DNA from 3 places in the Pseudoflavonifractor sp. BSD2780061688st1 E11 genome. Region 1 is predicted to be linked to each of the others. Evidence: predicted binding sites of a transcription regulator. Region 1 holds the regulator's gene; each other region holds the start of a gene.
The links. The regulator LexA, encoded in region 1, represses DNA repair genes until DNA is damaged. The targets are predictions, from matches to a motif close to CNAACANNTGTTNG.
Positions count from the first base shown of each region.

Region 2: the regulator LexA is predicted to act here: its motif matches at 4,737-4,750, upstream of recA (recombinase RecA).
Region 3: the regulator LexA is predicted to act here: its motif matches at 3,106-3,119, upstream of FGQ85_RS04485 (putative DNA modification/repair radical SAM protein).

Region 1 covers NZ_SPHM01000049.1:1,022-8,559, reverse strand. The annotation lists gene obgE (GTPase ObgE) at 1-847, shown strand, start outside; gene yhbY (ribosome assembly RNA-binding protein YhbY) at 880-1,173, shown strand; gene nadD (nicotinate-nucleotide adenylyltransferase) at 1,178-1,789, shown strand; gene yqeK (bis(5'-nucleosyl)-tetraphosphatase (symmetrical) YqeK) at 1,793-2,371, shown strand; gene rsfS (ribosome silencing factor) at 2,393-2,761, shown strand; gene lexA (transcriptional repressor LexA) at 2,831-3,448, opposite strand; gene FGQ85_RS19050 (hypothetical protein) at 3,665-3,799, shown strand; gene FGQ85_RS15900 (BlaI/MecI/CopY family transcriptional regulator) at 4,260-4,637, shown strand; gene FGQ85_RS15895 (DUF2142 domain-containing protein) at 4,886-6,838, shown strand; gene FGQ85_RS15890 (glycosyltransferase family 2 protein) at 6,938-7,538, shown strand, end outside.
Region 2 covers NZ_SPHM01000012.1:33,991-41,528, forward strand. The annotation lists gene ppk1 (polyphosphate kinase 1) at 1-1,311, shown strand, start outside; gene FGQ85_RS07285 (DNA topoisomerase) at 1,330-3,330, shown strand; gene FGQ85_RS07290 (UDP-N-acetylglucosamine pyrophosphorylase) at 3,344-4,009, shown strand; gene FGQ85_RS07295 (methylglyoxal synthase) at 4,120-4,593, shown strand; gene recA (recombinase RecA) at 4,774-5,835, shown strand; gene FGQ85_RS07305 (regulatory protein RecX) at 5,839-6,453, shown strand; gene rny (ribonuclease Y) at 6,606-7,538, shown strand, end outside.
Region 3 covers NZ_SPHM01000006.1:107,096-114,633, forward strand. The annotation lists gene FGQ85_RS04460 (metal-dependent transcriptional regulator) at 1-199, opposite strand, end outside; gene FGQ85_RS04465 (iron-containing alcohol dehydrogenase) at 356-1,168, shown strand; gene FGQ85_RS04470 (RidA family protein) at 1,330-1,707, shown strand; gene FGQ85_RS04475 (Mrp/NBP35 family ATP-binding protein) at 1,721-2,563, shown strand; gene FGQ85_RS04480 (GAF domain-containing protein) at 2,560-3,015, shown strand; gene FGQ85_RS04485 (putative DNA modification/repair radical SAM protein) at 3,139-4,458, shown strand; gene FGQ85_RS04490 (TIGR03915 family putative DNA repair protein) at 4,455-5,234, shown strand; gene FGQ85_RS04495 (HPr family phosphocarrier protein) at 5,378-5,605, shown strand; gene FGQ85_RS04500 (ATP-dependent DNA helicase) at 5,738-7,538, shown strand, end outside.

The DNA.
Region 1 (7,538 bases):
GGAACTCTGGGTGAATCTGGAGCTCAAGGTCATTGCCGATGTAGGACTTCTCGGTTTCCCGAATGTCGGAAAATCCACGTTCCTGTCCAGAGTAACGAATGCGAACCCGAAGATCGCTAACTATCACTTTACGACACTGGCGCCAAACCTGGGTGTTGTAGATCTGGCAGACGGAGAGGGATTTGTCCTGGCGGATATTCCGGGACTGATCGAAGGTGCCTCACTTGGAGCAGGACTTGGACACGAGTTTCTCCGCCATATCGAACGTACAAAGATGATGATTCATGTGGTGGATGCTGCCGGAAGTGAAGGCAGAGACCCGATCGAGGATATCTACAAAATCAACGGTGAACTTGAAAAATATAATAAAGAACTTTCCGAACGCCCTCAGGTCATTGCGGCAAATAAAACCGATCTGATCTACGAAGGTGATGAAGATCCGGTAGAGCGGATCCGGGCTGAGTTCGAGCCAAAAGGATATAAGGTGTTTGCCATCTCCGGCGTGACAGGAGAGGGAATTCAGGATCTGTTATGGTATGTGAATAACGAACTGAAAAAGCTGGATTCCAAACCGATCACCTTTGCGCAGGAGTTCTTCCCGGAGGACGAGCTTTTGGTTGCGGATCTTCCGTACACAGTGGAGAAAGAAGAAGACGGTGTCTTTGTAGTAGAAGGACCGAAGATCGAAAAGATGCTTGGATATACCAATCTCGATTCCGAGAAAGGATTCCGCTTCTTCCAGAACTTCCTCAAGGAAGCCGGTATTCTGGAAAAACTGGAAGAGCTTGGTGTTCAGGAAGGCGACACAATCCGGATGTACGGACTGAGTTTTGAGTATTTTAAATAGGAATAGAGTGAAAAACAGAAAGGAATATACACATGACGTCAAAGCAGAGAGCATATTTGAAAAGTCTTGCCATGACTATGGATCCGATTCTTCAGATCGGAAAATTCAGCATGACGCCGGAACTGACCGGTGCTGTACAGGAAGCACTGGAAGCAAGAGAATTGATCAAGATCAATGTTCTGAAAAACTGTGCAGATGATCCGCGTGAAATCGCGGAGATGCTTGCTGAGCGCACTCACTCTCAGGTAGTGCAGGTCATCGGCAAAAAGATCGTCCTTTACAAAGAGGGCAAAAAAGAGAAAAAGAAAATCGAACTTCCGAGGTAGCCAGATGAAGACAGGAATCATGGGAGGAACCTTTAATCCTATTCATAACGGACATCTGATTCTTGCCGGACATGTGATGGATGAGTTCGGTCTTGACGAAATCTGGTTTATGCCAAATGGTAATCCCCCGCATAAGCAGCCGGAAAAGACCGGTGCAGGGATGGGAGACCGTCTGGAAATGGTAAAGCTTGCAATCAGCGGGAAGCCGCATTTTTCCCTTCAGCCTTATGAAGTGGAAAAGGATACGGTTTCCTATTCCTATGAAACAATGGAATATTTCAAAGACGCTTTCCCGGAGAGGGAGTTCTTCTATATTGTAGGGGCAGATTCCCTTTTTCAGATGGAAACATGGCGGCATCCGGACCGGTTTTTACATTCCTGTTCCATTATTGCCGCAAAGCGCGATTTAAGTGAGACAGATGCAGCCATGGAGGCTCAGATCCGGCATCTGGAAAACACATACGAAACGACGATTCTGTTTTCCCATTCTCCGGTATTTGAAGTGTCATCCAGTGAAATCCGTGAGATGGTAGAAGAGGGAAAGGACATCAGCCGGCTTGTTCCGTCTGATGTAGCTTCCTATATTTCTGACCATCGTCTATACAGGGAGGAATAGAAGATGAGCAATGCAATCCATAAGATGCGTAAAAAAGTGAAAAAATACCTGGATCAGGACAGATATGAGCACACGCTTGGTGTGATGTATCTGTGTGCATCCCTGGCCATGCGTTACAATGAAGACATTAACGAGGCCATGATCGCAGGTCTCCTTCACGACTGTGCCAAATGTATCCCGTCCAAAAAGAAAATCCGGCTCTGTGAGAAATACCATTTATCGATTTCAGAAAGCGAGCGTCAGAATCCGAGTCTGCTTCACGCAAAGCTTGGCGCCTACCTGGCAGCAACGAAATATCATGTCCGGGATCAGCGGATTCTGGATGCGATCATCTGCCATACGACCGGAAAGCCGAAGATGACCATGCTGGATAAGATTCTTTATATCGCGGACTATATCGAGCCGGGAAGAAAAGAGGCACCGAATCTTCCGGAAGTCAGAAAACTGGCTTTTCAGGATATTGACGCCTGCCTTTATCTGATTCTGAAGGATTCCCTTGCCTACCTTCACACCCGCAATCTGGCCATTGACCCTATGACAGAGAAGACATATTTATACTATAAGAACTATCTGAACAAATAATCAAAAACAGGAGGAAGATGGATGAGCAACGCATTAGAAACATCAAAAAAGATGGCAGCCGCTGCCTGCCGTGCGCTGGACAGCAAAAAAGGCGAAGATATCCGGGTCATTGATATCTCGGAAATCAGTGTACTGGCCGATTATTTCATCATTGCAAACGGAAACAGCAACAGTCAGGTACAGGCTCTTGTAGATAACGTTGAGGAAGAGCTTGCAAAAGAAGGATATACCGTAAAACAGCGGGAAGGCTATGGCCTTGGGAACTGGGTGCTGCTCGATTTCGGAGATATTATCGTCCATGTATTTGATAAAGAAAACCGTCTTTTCTACGATCTGGAACGTATCTGGAAAGATGGAAAGACGATCTCCATGGAAGATCTGGAAAAGTAAATCCTGACAGGAGATGAAGAAAAGGCTGCGAACCTCAGGTGCTCGCAGCCTTTTGTAATATCAATATCCTTATTTCATAAATCTCAGCAGGCCGATCATCTTTCCGAGAATCGTAACTTCATCAACAATGATCGGATCCATGGCGTCATTCTCCGGCTGAAGCCGGTAGTGTCCGTCCTCTTTGAAAAACCGTTTCACTGTAGCCCCGTCCTCTACAAGGGCAACGACAATCTCGCCATTTTCCGCAGTCGGTCTCTGCTCAACTAAAATATAATCCCCGTCAAGAATTCCGACATTCACCATACTGTCACCGCGCACACGAAGGAGAAATGTCTGATTGTTTGGAAGGCGCTCTACCGGAATCGGGAAATAGTCTTCAATATTCTGCTCTGCCAGAAGCGGCTCTCCTGCAGCTACACGTCCGATAATCGGCACCTGTGCCATCTCGCGGCGTGTCAGATTAAACGACTCGTCCAGAATCTCGATCGCACGCGGCTTCGTCGGGTCTCTCCGGATGTACCCGTTCTTCTCCAGCGTCTCAAGATGAGAGTGGACAGAAGAAGTAGATTTCAAATGTACTGCTTCGCAGATTTCACGCACTGCCGGCGGAAATCCTCTTTCTAAAATCTGTGCTTTTATATATTCAAGAATCTCGGATTGCTTTTCTGTAATATTTCCGTTACCCATGGAATGTCCTCCTGCTTTTAATGTCTCTGTCAGACTACATACTTTTTTTCTATTTTATCACAGCAAGGTATAAAAGGCAAACAAATGTTTAGAAAATATGTTCGATCTGATTCTTTTTTGTAAAAAAATAAGTGAATAAATATCTTGACTTCTATCTACCTTGTTATATAATGTAGACAAGAACCTTATTATACAAGGTAGAATGGAGGGAACGTTATGTTAAAAAAGAATGAGAAAAAAGGACTGATCATTTATTTGGGAACAGTAAAGAGTACGGATGGAGGTATTTCCTGCAGCCGCTTTTGCAAAAAAGATACGGAGTCTGTAAGGGGCTGGTCCTTGTTGGTGTGATCTGGGCGGTGTGGCATCTTCCGCTTACGCTCTATTATTATTCCCCGGAAGCACCAATGCAGGAAATGGTTTACCGGATTGTATTCTGCATCTGTCTTAGTTTTGTGATGGGATATTTTTATATGAAACTAAACAGCATCTGGCTTCCTGCCATCATGCATTATTTAAACAACGGAATGGGCGCCTTGTTTACAAATCCAACAGCTGCGTCTCAGACAGAAGCACGAATTCTTTCCTGGCCGGATGTTTTTGCTAGTTCCATCATTATACTAATATTAACAATACCGTTTTTCGTTTTGTGTCACAGAATGAAAGAAAAATTCGTCAGATCGCCAAAACTATGCGAATAAATCAAAATTCTCACAAAAATTTTACATTATTTCTAAAAAATTTTGTTTGAAATCTCGCAAAAATATGCTACGATGTTAATATAGATCAATTTATGTAAGGAGTGATAAGGTTGGGCGAATTGAAGAAAAGACAACTTGAAGTGATGGATGTATTGTGGGAATCCGGTGAACCTATGATTGCATCCGAAATTGTAAAAGCAAGAGAAGATCTGAATGTCAATACTGTGCAGGCTGCCCTCAGAAGCCTTGTTAAAAAAAATTATATTGAAGTAGCGGATATTGTTTACAGCGGGACAGTATTATCAAGGAGATATCGAACTCTTATTTCTAAGGAAGATTATACAAATTCCATCGAAACGGATTTAAATAAAATTCTGCATAACCCATCCTTGTTTGCACACTATATCGATCAGATCGAAGAACCGGACCTTATTACAAGGCTTGAAGAGATCGTACATGAGAGAAAAAAACAGTTGGATAATGAATAATAAGACTATTTTATAACACGGGATCAAAGCGGTCCCGTGTTTTTCTGTGCCATCACAGCCTTTTCAAGGAACTTGCTCTGATAGCGTCACTAAGACAGTATTGAATTATTAAATTTATCATTTATATTAATGTGACATTATAAAAAGAAATATTTTATTTACAAAGTCCTTGAAACTACTCCAACAATGTGATAGGCTATTTATTAATCAAGATAGGCAGCACAAAGTTAGTATGAGAGGTAAACAAGGTGAAAAAATCAAAATACAGAAAATGGATTCTTTTATGGGGATTCCTTGTCCTGACTGGATTATTATCGATCTGTTATACACTTTACGATTCCAGAATGCTCGGAGAAGTTTTCGATCAGGTATCTCCAAATTCCGGATACCGTGAAATGCATGACGATTCTCTCTATACGGTTTCTTTTCGAAGCAGGACAGATACTGTACAGGGAATCGAGCTTTTTCTGGAGAAGATGCCTGCCGGAAATGGAAAAGATATAAAAGTCTCTTTATCCCAAAATAATAAAAAAGCAGCCGGCTGGCAGATCAGCCGTTCGGAAGTATCGGATTCTGAAACCACATATTTTCCTTTGGAAAAAGCTTTGACAAACTGTAAAGGTGACAGGATTTCCATAGAAATATCAAGCAGTGGATATACGGGAGTGAGAATCGGCGTCAGTAGTATGGATGGCACGGAGACTCCGGCCTATCGTCTGATTTCCGATCCACTGTCCAAAATACTGGTGTTCTTTCTGCTTGCCGGGATTCTGATTCTGGGATCTACTATTTTCGCAGGTTTCTATTTGTTCAGGAAAAAGTCCTTCCGGACAGAGCAGGCCTTTGTCACTATTTATATTATTCTCTGTCTGGTTTCGTTTCTGGCCATTCCTGTTTTCAATACACCGGATGAAGACCATCATTTTTACCGGATTTATGAGTTGTCACAGGGCCATTTGATCTCAGACAAACAGGTCACCACGGCAAATGGGCAGGAAGTCGTACAGGTCGGAAGAGAATTTCCGAAAGATTTATGTCCGGATGATTTTGAAACAAGAGATGTTTCACTCTGGGATGTAAAAAATCATCTGGGTGATAAGGTGGATTCCACAGAAACCGAGTTTTGTGAATTTGCAAACACTGCTTTATACGCTCCGCCATCGTATCTTCCGCAGATTATCGGAGTGAAAATAGCAGATATATTGACGGATTCGCCGCTGTTTATGGCCTATCTCGGAAGGCTGATGAACACAGTTACTTTCGGTCTATTGGTATTTTTTGCCATCCGCCTGTCCCCGTTTGGGAAGAATCTGATTGCGATCACAGCCTTGCTCCCAATGAGTATTCAGGCAGCTAATTCCTTGTCGGCCGATGGACTGGCAATAGGGATTGTTCTCCTTTTTGTTGCTTATATTCTTTATCTGAAATATACAAAAACAGAAGTGCTCCACAAAAAGGAAATAGCTCTGTTGTATCTGTTAATTTTCTTTTTGTGCTGCTGCAAAATCGTATATGTACCATTTTGCCTTCTACTGTTTTTGATCCCGCAGAAACGGTTCAAAAGCCGGTCTGCATACAAAAGACATGTGGTGACAGCAGCAGTTATGATTGTTGTTTTGTCGCTGGGATGGCTTCTGATTGCAACATCATTTCTGGGAGGAATCAAAGCCAACGTCAACGTCGATACAGCTAAGCAGATCAAAGGAATTTTGAAGAATCCGATTCAGTTTGTCATGACATTTGTACGTACCTTGAAAGTATATCTGAAAGAATATCTGCTGCAGTTTCTGGGCGAGCGGATGGGATGGATGAACATTTATATTCCATCATTTTTACTTTATCCGTTTTTGATTATTCTTGGCGTGGAAGTCTGCATGGATCAGGATACTGGAAAGCATGTGTTCCCAACGTATCTGCGTGTTTTCCTTGGCGGAACATCCATCTTGATTTTCCTTTTGGTTTTTGTGACACTTTATGGACAGTGGACACCTGTCGGTTACCGGCTGATTGAAGGAATTCAGGGAAGATATTTTATTCCACTGGTATTTCCGTTTTTGCTGGCAGTAAAACCAATTCGCCGGATCCAGGCGCAGCAGACGGGAAACAAACAAATACCGTGGAACAGTTATACATGTATTTTGATCCTGAATCTATCCGTATTCCTGGTTCTGGCTGTCCATGTGCTCGCAGATTGTATTTAAAAATCAAGACTTGAAATCAAATAACGGATAAGGGATAATGATTAAGTAAGGGAAATGTTTTAATAAAAAAGTATTAAAAGGGAAAAGGTGTTATGAAAAATGGATAATATTGCTGTTTTGATTCCGTGTTATAATGAAAGCCAAACAATAGCAAAAGTCGTATCAGATTTTAAAAAATCACTTCCGGAAGCAAAAATCTATGTGTATGATAATTGCTCCACAGATCATACGGATCTGATTGCCAGACAAGCTGGAGCGATTGTACGATACGAAGATAAGCAGGGAAAGGGAAATGTCCTCCGGAGAATGTTTCGTGAAATCGACGCCGAATGTTATATTCTCGTTGATGGCGATGACACATATCCGGCTGAACACGCCGGAGAAATGGCGGATCTCGTTCTGAATCATCAAAAAGACATGGTGATCGGAGACCGTCTTTCTTCTACTTACTTTACAGAGAACAAACGGGCTTTTCATAATTTTGGGAATCGTCTGGTCCGCCTTTTAATCAATGCCTTGTTTAAGAGTGAACTGAGGGATATCATGACCGGATACCGTGCGTTCAGCTATCAGTTTGTGAAGAGTTTTCCAGTCTTATATCGTGGATTTGAAATCGAAACAGAAATGACCATCCATGCTGTTGATAAAAATATGAATATCGGCAGTGTGATTGTCGACTACCGAGACAGGCCTGCGGGAA
Region 2 (7,538 bases), on a different contig from region 1:
CTTCCGGAGAGCATGGAAACCTATTTTTGTGAGAAGTTCCACATTACACCGAAACAGATTTTCCGGACGAAGATGCCGCTGAAGCTGTCCTATATTTTTTCCGTAGCGGAAAAGGTGCCGGAACACCTGAGGAGAACACTGGTATATGAGCCGTTTTCCCCGCAGAAGGCAGCTATGGTGGAGGATGAGACTTCCATCATGAAGCAGATCAGAAGAAAGGACATTCTCCTTTCTTATCCGTACGAATCCATGGAGCCGTTTTTAAAGCTTCTGAAGGAGGCGGGGGCGGATCCGTCTGTCGTGACGATCAAAATTACTATCTACCGGCTTGCAAAGAAAGCAAGACTTGTGGAGTATCTGTGCGCTGCGGCGGAAAACGGAAAAGAGGTTACGGTTCTGATTGAGCTGAGAGCCCGGTTTGACGAGCAGAATAACATTGAGTGGTCCGAACGGCTGGAAGAGGCAGGATGCCGGGTGATTTACGGGTTTGAAAACTACAAGGTTCATTCCAAAATCTGCCTGATTACCTGTAAGACACGAAACGGGTATCAGTATATCACTCAGGTCGGAACCGGAAATTACAACGAAAAGACAGCGGCCATGTATACGGATGTGTGCCTGATGACAGCAGACCAGGAGATCGGGCAGGATGCGGCGGTCTTTTTCCAGAATATGTCCATGGGAAATTTAAGAGGCACCTATCGGCATCTGATTGTCTCGCCGAATACGTTGAAGAAAAAGGTTCTGGAATTGATTGAGGAAGAGACAAAGAAAGGTACAAACGGCCGGATTATCATGAAGATGAATTCAGTGACGGATGTGGAATTTATTGAAAAGATTTCCATGGCCAGCCGTGCCGGGGTGGAGGTCGACCTGCTTGTGCGTGGAATCTGCTGTATCCTTCCGGGGATAAAGGGGTACACGGACCATGTGCGTGTGACAAGTATTGTCGGCCGCTTTCTGGAGCATCCAAGAATTTTCATTTTTGGAAGGGGAAGTTCAGAAAAAATGTATATCGGTTCGGCCGATATGATGACAAGAAATACAGAAAAGCGTGTGGAAGTTGCATGTCCTGTTTACGATCCTGAAGTGAGGGAGAGGCTGAATCATATGATTCAGGTTATGCTTGAGGACAATGTAAAGGCGAGGGCGCTGGATTCATCCGGCAACTACCGGAAGAAAGAACAGACGGGACAGCCGGTTGATGCCCAGGAGGTGTTCATGCAGGAAGCAGTGCAGGAGGCGGCAAGGGTGAAAAAACAGACAAAAAGGCCGTTTCTTGATTTTCTGCTTCGTATCTTCCGCAGGTAAAAGAAGGAGATTGTAAATATGGGGAAATCTCTCTACATAGCAGAGAAGCCGAGTGTGGCGCAGGAGTTTGCAAAGGCGCTGAAACAGAATATGAAGCGGAGGGACGGATGGCTGGAATCCGATGAGAGCATTGTTACATGGTGCGTGGGGCATCTGGTGACAATGAGCTATCCGGAGGCCTATAATCCGAAATATAAAAAATGGAGTCTAAGCACCCTCCCGTTTCTTCCAAAGGAATTCAAGTATGAGGTGATTCCGAATGTGAAGAAGCAGTTTGACATCGTAAGCGGACTTCTCAACCGAAAGGATGTAGATACGATCTATGTCTGTACGGACTCCGGGCGGGAAGGGGAGTATATTTACCGCCTGGTGGAGCAGATGGCAAAAGTAAAAGGGAAAACGAGAAAGCGTGTCTGGATTGATTCCCAGACAGAGGAAGAGATCCTGCGGGGAATCCGGGAGGCAAAAGATCTGTCAGCCTACGATAATCTTTCCGCTTCCGCTTACCTGCGGGCCAAGGAAGACTATCTGATGGGAATTAATTTTTCCAGAATTCTGACATTGAAATACGGGAACAGCATTGCCGGATTTTTACATAAAAACTTTGTGGTGCTCTCGGCGGGCCGGGTCATGACCTGTGTGCTTGGGATGGTGGTAAGAAGAGAACGGGAGATCCGGGAGTTCGTCAAAACCCCGTTTTACCGTGTGCTTGCGAATATGGACGCGGACGGGGCCGCATTCCAGGGAGAATGGAAAGCAGTCAAAGGGTCCCGTTATGAGATGTCTCCGAAGCTGTACCGGGAAAACGGGTTCAAAGACCGGGAAACAGCACAGGAGCTGATCGATGAGCTGATGGACAGCGACCGGATGGGCGCGCTTGTTTCCGTGGAAAAAAAGAAAGAAAAGAAAAATCCGCCGTTGTTATTCAACCTGGCGGAACTGCAGAATGAATGCTCGAAACGGTTCAAGATCAGTCCGGATGAAACCCTTCGGATTGTGCAGGAGCTGTATGAAAAGAAGCTGGTCACCTATCCTCGTACCGACGCGAGAGTCCTTTCCACAGCGGTGGCAAAAGAGATTCACAAAAATCTGAACGGGCTTGCGAAATATGAACCTACGGCAGAACTGCTTGGGTTTATCGCAAGGGAACGGACGCACAAAGGACTGGAAAAGACGAGATATGTTAATGACAGTCAGATTACGGATCACTATGCCATCATTCCGACCGGGCAGGGACTTCCGGCGCTGAAGTCCGTATCTGCAACCGGTGCGAAGGTATATGATCTGATTGTGAGGCGTTTCCTTTCGATTTTCTACCCGCCTGCAGTGTACCAGAAACTATCACTGGAAATGGTGCTGGGAGGAGAGCATTTTTTCTCCGGCTTTAAGATTCTGACGGAGGAAGGATTTTATAAAGTGACGGGCATTCCGGGTAATAAGAAAGGAAAGTCAGAGGAGGACGAGGAGACGATTCCGGATGCGGAGCTGTTTGCCCGGATTCAGAAGCTGAAGAAGGGAGACCGGATCCCGGTGAAGGGATTTGAAATCAAAGAAGGCGAGACATCGCCGCCAAAGCGGTACAACTCCGGTTCCATGATTCTTGCCATGGAAAATGCCGGACAGCTCATTGAGGATGAAGAGCTCAGGGCCCAGATCAAAGGAAGCGGTATTGGAACGAGTGCGACGCGGGCGGAAATACTCAAGAAGCTGATTCATATCAAATACTTATCTCTTAATAAAAAGACCCAGGTGATCACTCCGACGCTGATGGGAGAGCTGATTTACGATGCGGTGGATCATTCGATCCGCTCCCTTTTGAATCCGGAGCTGACGGCCAGCTGGGAAAAGGGACTGACCCTGGTGGCTGAAGGGCAGATCACCTCAGAAGAATATATGCAGAAACTGGAACATTTTATCGCGGTCAGGACGAACGGCGTAGTCGGACTGAACAATCAGTACCAGCTGAAAACCTGCTACGATAAGGTGTCCCCTTATTATAAATCAATGAAAAAGTCATAGAAGGAGGAACAATATGAAAGAATTAACAGTACAGGAGCTTTATGATCTCAACGAGACGATCGCAGGAGAACTTTTTGAGGGAGTGACCTATCCGTGGGAAGTCCTTCCGAAAATCGGGGAATTTATTATAAAACTTGGAAACACACTGCCGGAGGACGAGTATGAAAAGAAAGGCGAGAACATCTGGATTGCAAAGTCTGCAAAGGTGGCTCCAAGTGCATACATTAACGGTCCGGCAATCATCGGCAAAGACGCTGAGATCCGGCACTGTGCATTTATCCGTGGAAACGCGCTGGTAGGAGAAGGTGCAGTAGTCGGGAATTCTACAGAACTGAAAAATGTTGTGTTATTCAACAAGGTTCAGGTGCCTCATTACAATTATGTCGGCGACTCTGTCCTTGGATTCAAGTCCCATATGGGTGCCGGCTCCATCACATCCAATGTGAAATCTGACAAGACACTTGCAACAGTCAGTACACCGGAGGGTAAAATCGAGACCGGACTGAAAAAGTTCGGCGCCATGCTCGGAGACAATGTGGAGGTAGGATGCGGCAGTGTCCTGAATCCGGGGACGGTTGTAGGAAGAAATACAAATATTTACCCGCTTTCCATGGTGAGGGGTTATGTGCCGGCCGGAAGTATTTACAAAAAACAGGGCGAAGTTGTAGAAAAACAGTAGTAACCTGTGAAATTTTACTGTGAGAATCCGGAGAAATATTGTATAATAAAAGAGAAATTCGTTGACGGGACAAAGAAGGAATGACGGATCGGGAAAGGAGACGAAACACAATGGGAAAGCAGTATGTAGATTTTGAAATTGGAAAGCAGAAACATATCGCACTGGTGGCGCATGATGGAAAGAAAAAAGAAATGGTGGACTGGTGCGATAAGAATAAAGATATTCTGAAAAATCACTTTCTTTGCGGTACCGGGACGACAGCCAGACTGATTGCGGAAAAAACGGGGCTTCCGGTGCGCGCGTACAACAGCGGTCCCCTCGGAGGGGATCAGCAGATTGGAGCAAAGATCGTAGAAGGTGGCATTGACTTTATGATCTTTTTGTGGGATCCGCTGGAAGCACAGCCGCATGATCCGGATGTCAAGGCGCTTCTTCGAATTGCGGTCGTATATGATATTCCGGTAGCCAATAATCTTGCTACTGCGGATTTCATGCTTACATCCCGGTATATGAATCAAACATACTCCAGAAAAGTTCTGAATTTCTCCGCGGAAGTAGAGGAGAGAGTCAGACAGATGAAATAGGAATATGATCTGTTTTTATGAAAGGCCTGCCGCAGCCGGACTGTGGCGGGCATTCTGTCTTGTTTCCGGTCCGGGCATTTCTGCCAAAACTCAAAAATCAGCTTGACAACAAAATAAGAATCGGTTACTATTAAAATCACAGGCGAACATTTGTTCGGATTCAAAAAAGGAGATCAGAGTATGACAAATAATGAAGATAAAAAGAAGGCCCTTGAGGCCGCGATAGCCAAACTGGAAAAGGATTTTGGAAAAGGAACGGTGATGCGTCTCGGAGATCCGAAGGCACAGGTGGCAGTTGAGACCGTTCCGACAGGAGCGCTGAGTCTGGATATCGCCCTTGGACTCGGCGGCGTTCCAAAGGGGCGTATTGTAGAGATTTACGGACCGGAGTCAAGCGGTAAGACGACAGTTGCCCTTCACATGATTGCAGAGGTGCAGAAAAGAGGGGGAATTGCAGGATTTATCGATGCGGAGCATGCGCTGGATCCGGTTTATGCGGGGAATATCGGCGTGGATATCAATGAGCTTTACATTTCCCAGCCGGACAGCGGAGACCAGGCGCTTGAGATTACGGAGACGATGGTCAGATCCGGGGCAATGGATATTGTTGTCATTGACTCGGTAGCGGCTCTTGTTCCAAAGCAGGAGATTGAGGGAGATATGGGAGACAGCCATGTCGGACTTCAGGCACGACTGATGTCCCAGGCGCTCAGAAAGCTTACTCCTGTCATCAGCAAGTCAAACTGCGTTGTGATTTTCATCAATCAGCTCCGTGAGAAGGTCGGTGTCATGTTCGGCAACCCGGAGACGACTACAGGAGGACGTGCGCTGAAATTCTATTCCTCGATCCGTCTCGACATCAGACGGACAGAGACCCTCAAGCAGGGAGGAGAGATGGTCGGAAACCATGTCAGAGTCAAAGTTGTAAAGAATAAGATTGCGCCTCCGTTTAAAGAGGCGGAGTTCGATATCATGTTCGGAAAAGGCATTTCCAGAGAGGGAGATGTGCTGGATCTGGCAGCAGGCCTGGATATCGTCAATAAGAGCGGAGCATGGTATGCATATGAGGGAAACAAGATCGGTCAGGGCCGTGAGAATGCGAAGGGCTATTTAAGAGAGCATCCGGAAGTGATGGATGAGATTGAAGCGAAAGTACGCGCTCATTATGGACTGGACGGCAGTGCAGGACAGGGGCAGGAAGCTGCGGATAACGGCAGCAAAGAGGCCGAAAGCGAAGAATAAGCGATGAGACAGGTTGGGATTGAGCCGGTTACAAAGACAAAATTTCGGATTTATCTGGACGGACAGTTCGCTTTTGTATTATACAAAAGCGAACTGTCCTCCTGCCATCTGAAAGACGGGGAAGCTGTGACAGAGGATCAGATAGAAACGATATTATCGGAGATTGTACTGAAGAGGGCAAAGCGCAAGGCAATGTCTCTTCTTCAAAGTATGGACAGGACCGAGAGCGAACTGCGGGACCGTCTTCTGCGCCAGGATTTTCCGGAGGAAACAGTGGATCAGGCTGTCCGCTATGTAAAGTCATTCGGCTATGTGGATGACAGAAGATATGCGGAGAGTTTTATTCTTTCCAGAAAAGGACGCAAAAGCAGACGGGAAATCTATGCAGAGCTTTCCGGAAAGAAAATAGATGGAGAGATTGTAGACGAAATGATGGAGAGGTGCTATGAGGAGAGCGATTCCGGCGAGGCGCTCCGCCACCTTCTGAGAAAAAAACATTATGACCCTTCCCGCGCCTCTGTGGAGGAAAAACAGAAACTGTATGCTTATCTTGCAAGAAAAGGATTTTCCTACGGAGAGATAAAAAAAGCGCTGAATCTGGAATTTCCGGAAGATTAGCCGGGAATTCCGGAAAAGCCGAAAGATCTTCCGGTGCGGGGATTCCGCGATTTCAACGAAAGGAAAGAGTCTGTGCTTGACATATTTGTTAAAACAGTATAAAATTTAAGTGTTGTAATTGTACAATGAAAATTAAATAAGGAGGTGCTCCTGTGCAAATTTTCTATATTATCGTTGCAGTAGTGATTACGCTTGTCGTAACAGCAGCAGTTACTTACAATGTGACGGTTTCGAACTTGAAAAAAAATGCGGAATCCAAAATTGGAAATGCAGAGAGTAAAGCCAGAGAAATCATAGATGATGCACTGAAAAAAGCTGAGACGACGAAAAAGGAAGCCCTTCTGGAAGTGAAAGAGGAATCGATCAAGACCAAAAACGAACTGGAAAAAGAGACAAAGGAACGCAGGGCAGAGCTTCAGCGTTATGAAAAACGCGTCCTTGCAAAGGAAGAAGCGGTAGACAAGCGTTCTGACGCGGTCGAACATCGGGAAATGAATCTTGCAGCGAAGGAAGAGCAGATCAAAGAGCGTGAAGCGAAAGCGGACGAGTTAAACAGACAAAGAGTACAGGAACTGGAAAGAATCTCAGGACTAACCTCCGAACAGGCAAAAGAATATCTGTTAAAAACTGTTGAAGACGATGTGAAGCATGATTCAGCCAGAATGATCAAAGAGCTGGAAAATCAGGCCAAGGAAGAAGCAGGAAAGAAAGCGAAAGAGTACGTAGTCAATGCGATTCAGCGGTGCGCTGCGGATCACGTGGCAGAGACGACGATTTCGGTAGTCCAGCTTCCGAGTGATGAAATGAAGGGACGTATCATTGGACGAGAGGGAAGAAATATTCGTACACTTGAGACACTGACTGGTGTCGAACTGATTATCGATGATACACCGGAAGCAGTCGTACTTTCCGGCTTCGATCCGATCCGGCGTGAAGTCGCAAGGATTGCACTGGAAAAGCTGATTGTAGACGGACGGATTCATCCGGCCAGAATTGAAGAGATGGTTGAAAAGGCACAGAAAGAAGTGGAGTCCATGATCCGGGAAGAAGGAGAAGCTGCTGCGCTGGAAGTCGGCGTACACGGT
Region 3 (7,538 bases), on a different contig from region 1:
CCTTTTCTGTCAATGCGATATAGCCGTCCTTGTCCATCAAAATATATCCATTCTCCCGCAGGTTTTTCATGGCGACACTGACACTCGGCTTTGAAAAAGAAAGAGCAGTTGCGATATCAATAGAACGGACATTTCCTTTTTCTTTTCCCAGCATCAGGATTGTTTCCAGATAATTTTCAGCGGATTCCTGTATCTTCAACAGAGTGCCTCCTTCCATATATAGTATCTTTGTAGTTTAGGATAACATATTTGTTGTGATAGTTCAAATACTTCTGAAAAATGAACCGGGAAATGGCAGCAGGAAAAAGATTATGGTAAAATAGGCTAAGAAACAGTCTTGGAAGGAGGACGATAGATGCGGAATTTTACATATTGTGTGCCGACAGAGATTGTGTTTGGAAAAGACACAGAAGTTTCCTGCGGCAGAGAAGTGAAAAAGCATGGAGGGACAAAAGCGCTGATTGTATACGGCGGAGGCAGCGCCAGAAGATCGGGGCTGCTGGAGCGGATTGAAAAGTCGCTGGAAGAAGAGGGAATCGCCTATGCAGAGTTTGGAGGCGTAAAACCAAATCCAGGGCTTGCATTTGCGGAAGAGGGGGTGGAAAAAGGGATCCGGGAGAAGGTGGATTTTATCCTGGGCGTAGGTGGAGGCAGCGCTATCGATACGGCCAAGGCCATTGCCCATGGAGTGGCAAATCCCGGGATTCCTCTTTGGGATATCTGGATGAAGAAAGTGCCTCTGACCAGGACGACAAAGGTCGGCGTTGTGCTGACGATTCCGGCCGCGGGAAGTGAGACAAGCGACTCTGCGGTCCTTACCAATGAAGTGATCGGGAAGAAATCGGGTCTCGGAACGGAGCTGAACCGGCCGGCCTTTGCCATTATGAATCCGGAGCTTACCTTTACACTTCCGAAATACCAGATCGGATGCGGGATTGCGGATATCATGATGCACACACTGGAACGGTATTTTATTCCGGACCAGAAAAACCGGATGACGGATGAGATCGCGGAGGGACTTCTGCGGACCGTTATCGACAGTGGAAGAAAGGCGCTTCAAAATCCGGCGGATTATGATGCCATGAGCGAGCTGATGTGGTGCGGCAGTCTTTCCCATAACAACCTGACGGGCCTTGGAAGAGCTGGCTATGGACGCGACGATGAATGATACCGTCCGGCTTTCCGTACTCCGCCCGCTCGACGCTTCCGATGTGCTGGAAATTTTCCGGAAAGCCAATCACTAGCAATTGCCAAAGCAGGAGAAAAGGTGTTATACTATAACAAGATGCAGTAATACACTGTAAATATCGATAAGAGGAGTGACAGACGATGAAAGTAGTAGCAACAGAAAAAGCACCAAAAGCATTAGGGCCTTATTCTCAGGGATATGTATCAGGAGGAGTATTTTACTCAGCAGGACAGATTCCGATCAATCCGGCAACGGATACAGTAGAGGCTGACACAATTGAAGGTCAGGCAGAGCAGGCATGCAAGAATGTCGGCGAAGTATTAAAAGCAGCAGGAACAGATTTTGATCATGTTGTAAAGACAACATGCTTCTTAAGCGATATGGCTAATTTTGCAGCATTTAATGAAGTATACGCAAAATATTTCACATCCAAACCGGCAAGAAGCTGCATGGCAGTGAAGGAACTGCCGAAGAATGTACTTTGCGAGATCGAAGTGATCGCAGCAGTAGAGGAATAGGAGCATTAAAGACATGGCAGAAGAAAAGAAACAGGAAAGCTGTCCTTCAGAAGGATGTGCCGGATGTGCTCATGCATCGACATGTACCAGCCAGAAGAAGGATTTCAGAAAACCGGCGAATCCGTATTCAGCGGTCAGAAAAGTGATCGGAGTCATCAGCGGAAAAGGTGGAGTCGGTAAATCCATGGTTACGGCATCCCTTGCAAGAATGATGATTGAGAAAGGATATACGGCGGGAATTTTGGATGCAGATATCACAGGGCCATCGATCCCGAAGATGTATGGAATCCATGAGCAGGCCCTTGGAAATGAAGAGGGAATGCTTCCTTGCGTAGCAAAAGACGGAACGAAGATCATGTCTGTCAATCTGCTTCTGGAGAAAGAAGATACCCCGGTCATCTGGAGAGGACCGATCATCGCAGGCGTGGTGACTCAGTTCTGGACCGATGTCATGTGGGGTGACGTAGATTATCTCTTCGTAGATATGCCTCCTGGAACCGGAGATGTACCGCTTACGGTATTCCAGTCTCTTCCGGTGGACGGTGTCGTAATTGTGACATCTCCGCAGGATCTTGTCAGCATGATTGTAAAGAAAGCATATCATATGGCAAAAGACATGAATATTCCGGTACTTGGAATCGTGGAAAACTTCAGTTATCTGGAGTGCCCGGACTGCGGACGGAAGATCGAGGTCTTTGGAAAGAGTCATATTGAAGACATTGCAAAAGAACTGGAGATTCCGGTACTCGGCCGGATTCCGATCGATCCGAAGCTGACAGAAGCAGTGGAAAACGAAGCCTTTGACCAGGTGAACAATGCATACTTAAGCGATGCAGCACAGGTGTTGGAATCATGATCGATTATCGCCTTTTAAAAGAACAGATGGATGCACTGACCGGGACGCAGAGCCGTCCTATTCCGAATCTGGCCAATGCGTCCGCATTACTCTGGCAGATACTCCCGGATCTGAACTGGGCCGGATTTTATCTGATGGAGGATGGAGCGCTTTACCTTGGACCATTTCAGGGAAAGACAGCCTGTATCCGGATCCCTCTGGGACAGGGAGTGTGCGGAACTGCGGCACAGAAAGATCAGGTGCTCAGAGTGTACGACGTACATGAATTTGAAGGGCATATCGCCTGTGACAGCGCATCGAATTCCGAGATTGTCCTTCCGATCCACGACGGAGACGACGTCATTGGAGTGCTGGATATTGACAGCCCGCTTGTGGGACGCTTTTCCGAGGAAGACGAAGAGGGATTAAAGGAAATCGTAAGAGTGCTGGAGAAAAACTGCATATGGAAATAATCAGAAACTCTGTACAGACAGAACATTGCCTGTATGGAGTTTTTTAATTTCTCCTTGCGCATGCCGAACGTATGTGCTATCATAATAAAAAGAACATATGTTCGAAAAGAGGAGGGGAGATACGTGGATTGTTTTCGGATTCAGAAAGAAAAGACGCTGTATGAGAAGCTGAGCATTCTCTCTGACGCAGCCAAATATGATGTGGCATGTACTTCCAGCGGCACTCAGAGAAGGGGAGACGGAACTGGAATCGGGAATTGCGAGAAAGCAGGGATCTGCCACAGTTTTACGCCGGACGGACGGTGCGTCTCCCTCTTAAAGATCCTGTTTACCAATGAATGTATTTTTGACTGTAAGTACTGTATTAACCGTGCGTCCAATGATGTGGAGCGGACATCCTTTACCCCGGATGAGGTCTGCCGTCTTACGATTGAGTTTTACCGGAGAAATTATATAGAAGGATTGTTTTTAAGTTCCGGTATTATGAAAAGTCCGGACTATACGATGCGCCTGATTTATGAGACTTTATACCGGCTGCGGTCACAGTACCGGTTTCAGGGTTATATTCATGTAAAGGCAATACCGGGTGCATCTCAGGATCTGATTCGGATGACGGGATTTCTTGCGGACAGAATGAGTATTAATCTGGAGCTTCCTACGGCTGAGAGCCTGCATCTTCTGGCACCTCATAAGAGCCGGAAAAATATTTTATCTCCGATGCGATATGTACAGAAGAAACGGGAGGAGAATACACATGAGCTTGCGCTGTACCGGCACGCGCCGCAGTTTGTTCCGGCAGGACAGAGTACGCAGATGATTATCGGGGCAACACCGGAGAGCGATTATCAGATTATCCGTGTGGCAGAGTCTCTTTATCAGAAGTTTGAGTTAAAGAGGGTGTTTTACTCGGCGTTTGTTCATGTGAACGAAGATTCTGCCCTTCCTGCAAGGACGGACCTTGGGCCGCCGCTTCTTCGGGAGCATAGATTGTACCAGGCGGACTGGCTTCTGCGGTATTATCATTTTTCGGCAGAGGAGCTTTTATCGGAAGAACGCCCGAATTTCAATCTGGTTCTGGATCCGAAGTGCGACTGGGCCCTGCGGCATCTGGAGTATTTTCCGGTGGAGGTCAACCGGGCTGATTACCAGACGCTGCTTCGGGTGCCGGGGATCGGCTATACATCCGCCAGACGGATTGTGCGGGCAAGAAGAACAGGAACGCTGGATTTCACAGATTTGAAGAAGATGGGCGTTGTGTTGAAGCGGGCGCTTTATTTTGTGACATGCAAAGGGAAGATGATGTATCCGATACGGATGGATGAAGATTATATTTTAAGGAATCTTCTGGATCCGAGGGAGAAGCTTCCGGGGAGACTTGGGGAGATTACCTACAGGCAGCTGTCGCTTTTTGATGACATGAAGATCGGGGAAGTGGGAAGATGAAACGAAGATATATCTGTACGGAGACCATGACAGGAGTACTTTCCGCCATCTATGATGCGTGGACTTATGACAGAAGCGATCAGGAGGCAGGGATTGTTTTCTGGGGCAGTGTGCAGCAGGAGATGTTCTGTGAGTACCGGGAAGTAAAAGAAGAGGAAAAGAAGGCAGAGGCAGTCCGCAGGCTGATTCACCGCCATCTGGGAGAGGAGGCTGAACTGTCTGTCGGATATGCCTTGCTTTCAGAAGATCCCGGAAAGGGAACGGCGATTCTTCGTATGATGATGGAGGCAAGAAACCTTCCCGACGGGAAGAAGATTATGGGGCATCTCTCCCATCCGGAGGTGCGCCGTGTGTTTGAACTGAGCAGAAATGTTGGCAGGGAAACACATGCGTGGAAAGAGTTTCTTCGTTTTCAGGAGCTGGAAGGAGGGATTCTTTATGCCAGCATTACACCGCATAATTTTGTCCTTCCGGGGATTGCTGATCATTTTTCCAACCGGTTCCCGCTGGAAGATTTTGTGATCTGCGATGAGACACATGCTTCTTTTCTGATCCACCCGAAACAGAAGCCATGGCTGATTATCAGAGATGAAGAGCGCAAATGGGAAATAGAAAAATCGTTTTCGGAAAAGGAAAAAGAGTGGCAGAGATTATGGAAGGGATTTAAAAAGAGCGTGACGATTCAGGAAAGGAAGAATTTGAAGCTTCAGCAGATGAATATGCCGCTGCGCTACCGGGGCGAAATGATGGAATACCGGGACGGAGAGCAGTCTTAGGACAGGAGTTTCATTTTGCGGATTTTTTGAGCGGTTTCGACAAAGAAAAGAGGAAAACCTGGAAAATACTGGCATTTTTACAGATTGATTTTCAAAAAAGATGATGGCATAATACATGGGAACACAGAAGGGAGTGTATTCAAATGGAACATAAACGAAAAATCAAATTGACCCCTGCAGATGTCCATGAGTTTGTCACATCCGCAGAAAAGTGCGATTTTGATATCGATGTATTTTACAATCGATTCATCGTAGATGCCAAATCGATTTTAGGCGTTTTCAGTCTCGATCTGAACAAAACTCTGACTGTGCAGTATGCTGGAATCGATCCGCATTTTGAAGCAACTTTGAATAAATTCTGTGTCGCATAAGGCGGCATTTGGCAGGGTATAAAAAAGAAGTGTTTCCATTCCGACAAGACGGGGAAGCACTTCTTTTTTATACTGTGTTTATGTTATAATAAACAAGATTAGACAAAAATGAAAGAAAAGACGTGACCCGGGATGGAAGAGAAAAAAGAGGAGAAGGTACGGATTTCGGTCCGAAATCTGGTGGAGTTTATTCTAAGAGAGGGAGATCTGGACAGCAGACAGGGAGGCACAGCGGATAAGGAGGCCATGCTGCTTGGGGGAAGGATTCATCGGAAAATTCAAAGACAGATGGGAGGCGGATATCATGCGGAGGTGCCGCTTCAGATTGTCGTGCCGTGTGAGAAACTGGATATTATAGTGGAGGGAAGAGCGGACGGAATTATTGAGGAGGATGGCCGGACCGCAGTGGATGAAATCAAGGGAATCCTGCAGGATCTGGATCTGATCAAAGAACCGAAGAAGGTGCATCTGGCCCAGGCAAAGTGCTATGCCTATATATATGCCAGCATAAAGGAACTTTCTGAAATCGGAGTACAGATGACCTACTGTCAGATGGAGACAGAGGAAGTAAAGCGTTTTTATCAGACTTTTTCCTGTGAAGAACTGAAGAAATGGTTTTTTGATCTGGTGCACCGGTATGAAAAATGGGCCGTTTTTCAGATAGAGTGGAGGCAAAAGAGGAATCAGTCCATCAAACAGGTGGAGTTCCCTTTCGGTTACCGGGAAGGGCAGAAAGATCTGGTGGTATCGGTGTACCGGTCGATTCTCAGGAAGAAGAAGCTGTTTATTCAGGCTCCGACAGGAGTAGGGAAGACGATGGCGACAGTGTTCCCTGCGATAAAGGCAGTTGGCGAAGGACTGGCGAATCAGATCTTCTATCTGACAGCCAAGACGATCACAAGGACAGTGGCGGAAAAGGCTTTCCTTACGTTAAAGGAGCAGGGACTGGCCTGCAAGGTTATTACTCTGACTGCAAAAGAGAAGATCTGCTTTTGTGAAAAAGCGGAATGCAATCCGGATGCCTGCCCGTATGCGAAAGGACACTTTGACCGGGTCAATGATGCGGTCTTTGATATGCTGACCCACACCGATGATATGAGCAGGGATCAGATTGAATCCTATGCAAGAAAGCATACCGTATGTCCGTTTGAGATGGCGCTGGATCTTTCTGTCTGGACTGATGCGGTCATCTGTGATTACAATTATGTATTTGATCCGAATGCCCATCTCAGGCGCTTTTTCGGAGAAGGAGCGAAGAAGGAGTATCTCTTTTTGATTGACGAGGCGCACAATCTGGTGGAAAGGGGGAGATCCATGTACAGTGCCTCCATCTGCAAGGAAGATTTTCTGGAGGTCAGAAGAGCGGTAAAAGAGGAGGATGCAAAACTGGGAAAAGCCATCAGCGGGTGTAATGAGCAGCTTCTGACACTGAAAAGGGAATGCCCGGGACATGCTTTATATTCCAGTATCTCCCATTTGGTGCTCCGTCTGATGAATGTGATGACCGAAATAGAGCGTTTTCTGGAAGAGTGCAGTCAGGAAGAGATTCGGGAGAAGGTGCTGGATCTGTATTTTGAGATTCGGGACTTTCTGTATATTCATGATAAACTGGACGAAAATTATATGATTTATACGGAGCTTACCGAAGAAGGGAAGTTTTATGTCCGGCTGTTCTGCGTGAATCCGGCGGTCAATTTAAGCGAGTATCTGAATTATGGAGTCAGCACGATCTTCTTTTCGGCCACCCTGCTTCCGATTCAATATTATAAGAAGCTGTTGAGCACGCAGACAGATGACTATGCGGTGTATGCCCATACCCCGTTTCCGGAAGAGAATAAAAGTGTTCTGATCGGAAGCGATGTTACGACCCGATATACGAGGCGCAGTGAGGAGATGTACGAGCGGTATGCCAGATATATGTTGGAGACGGTTC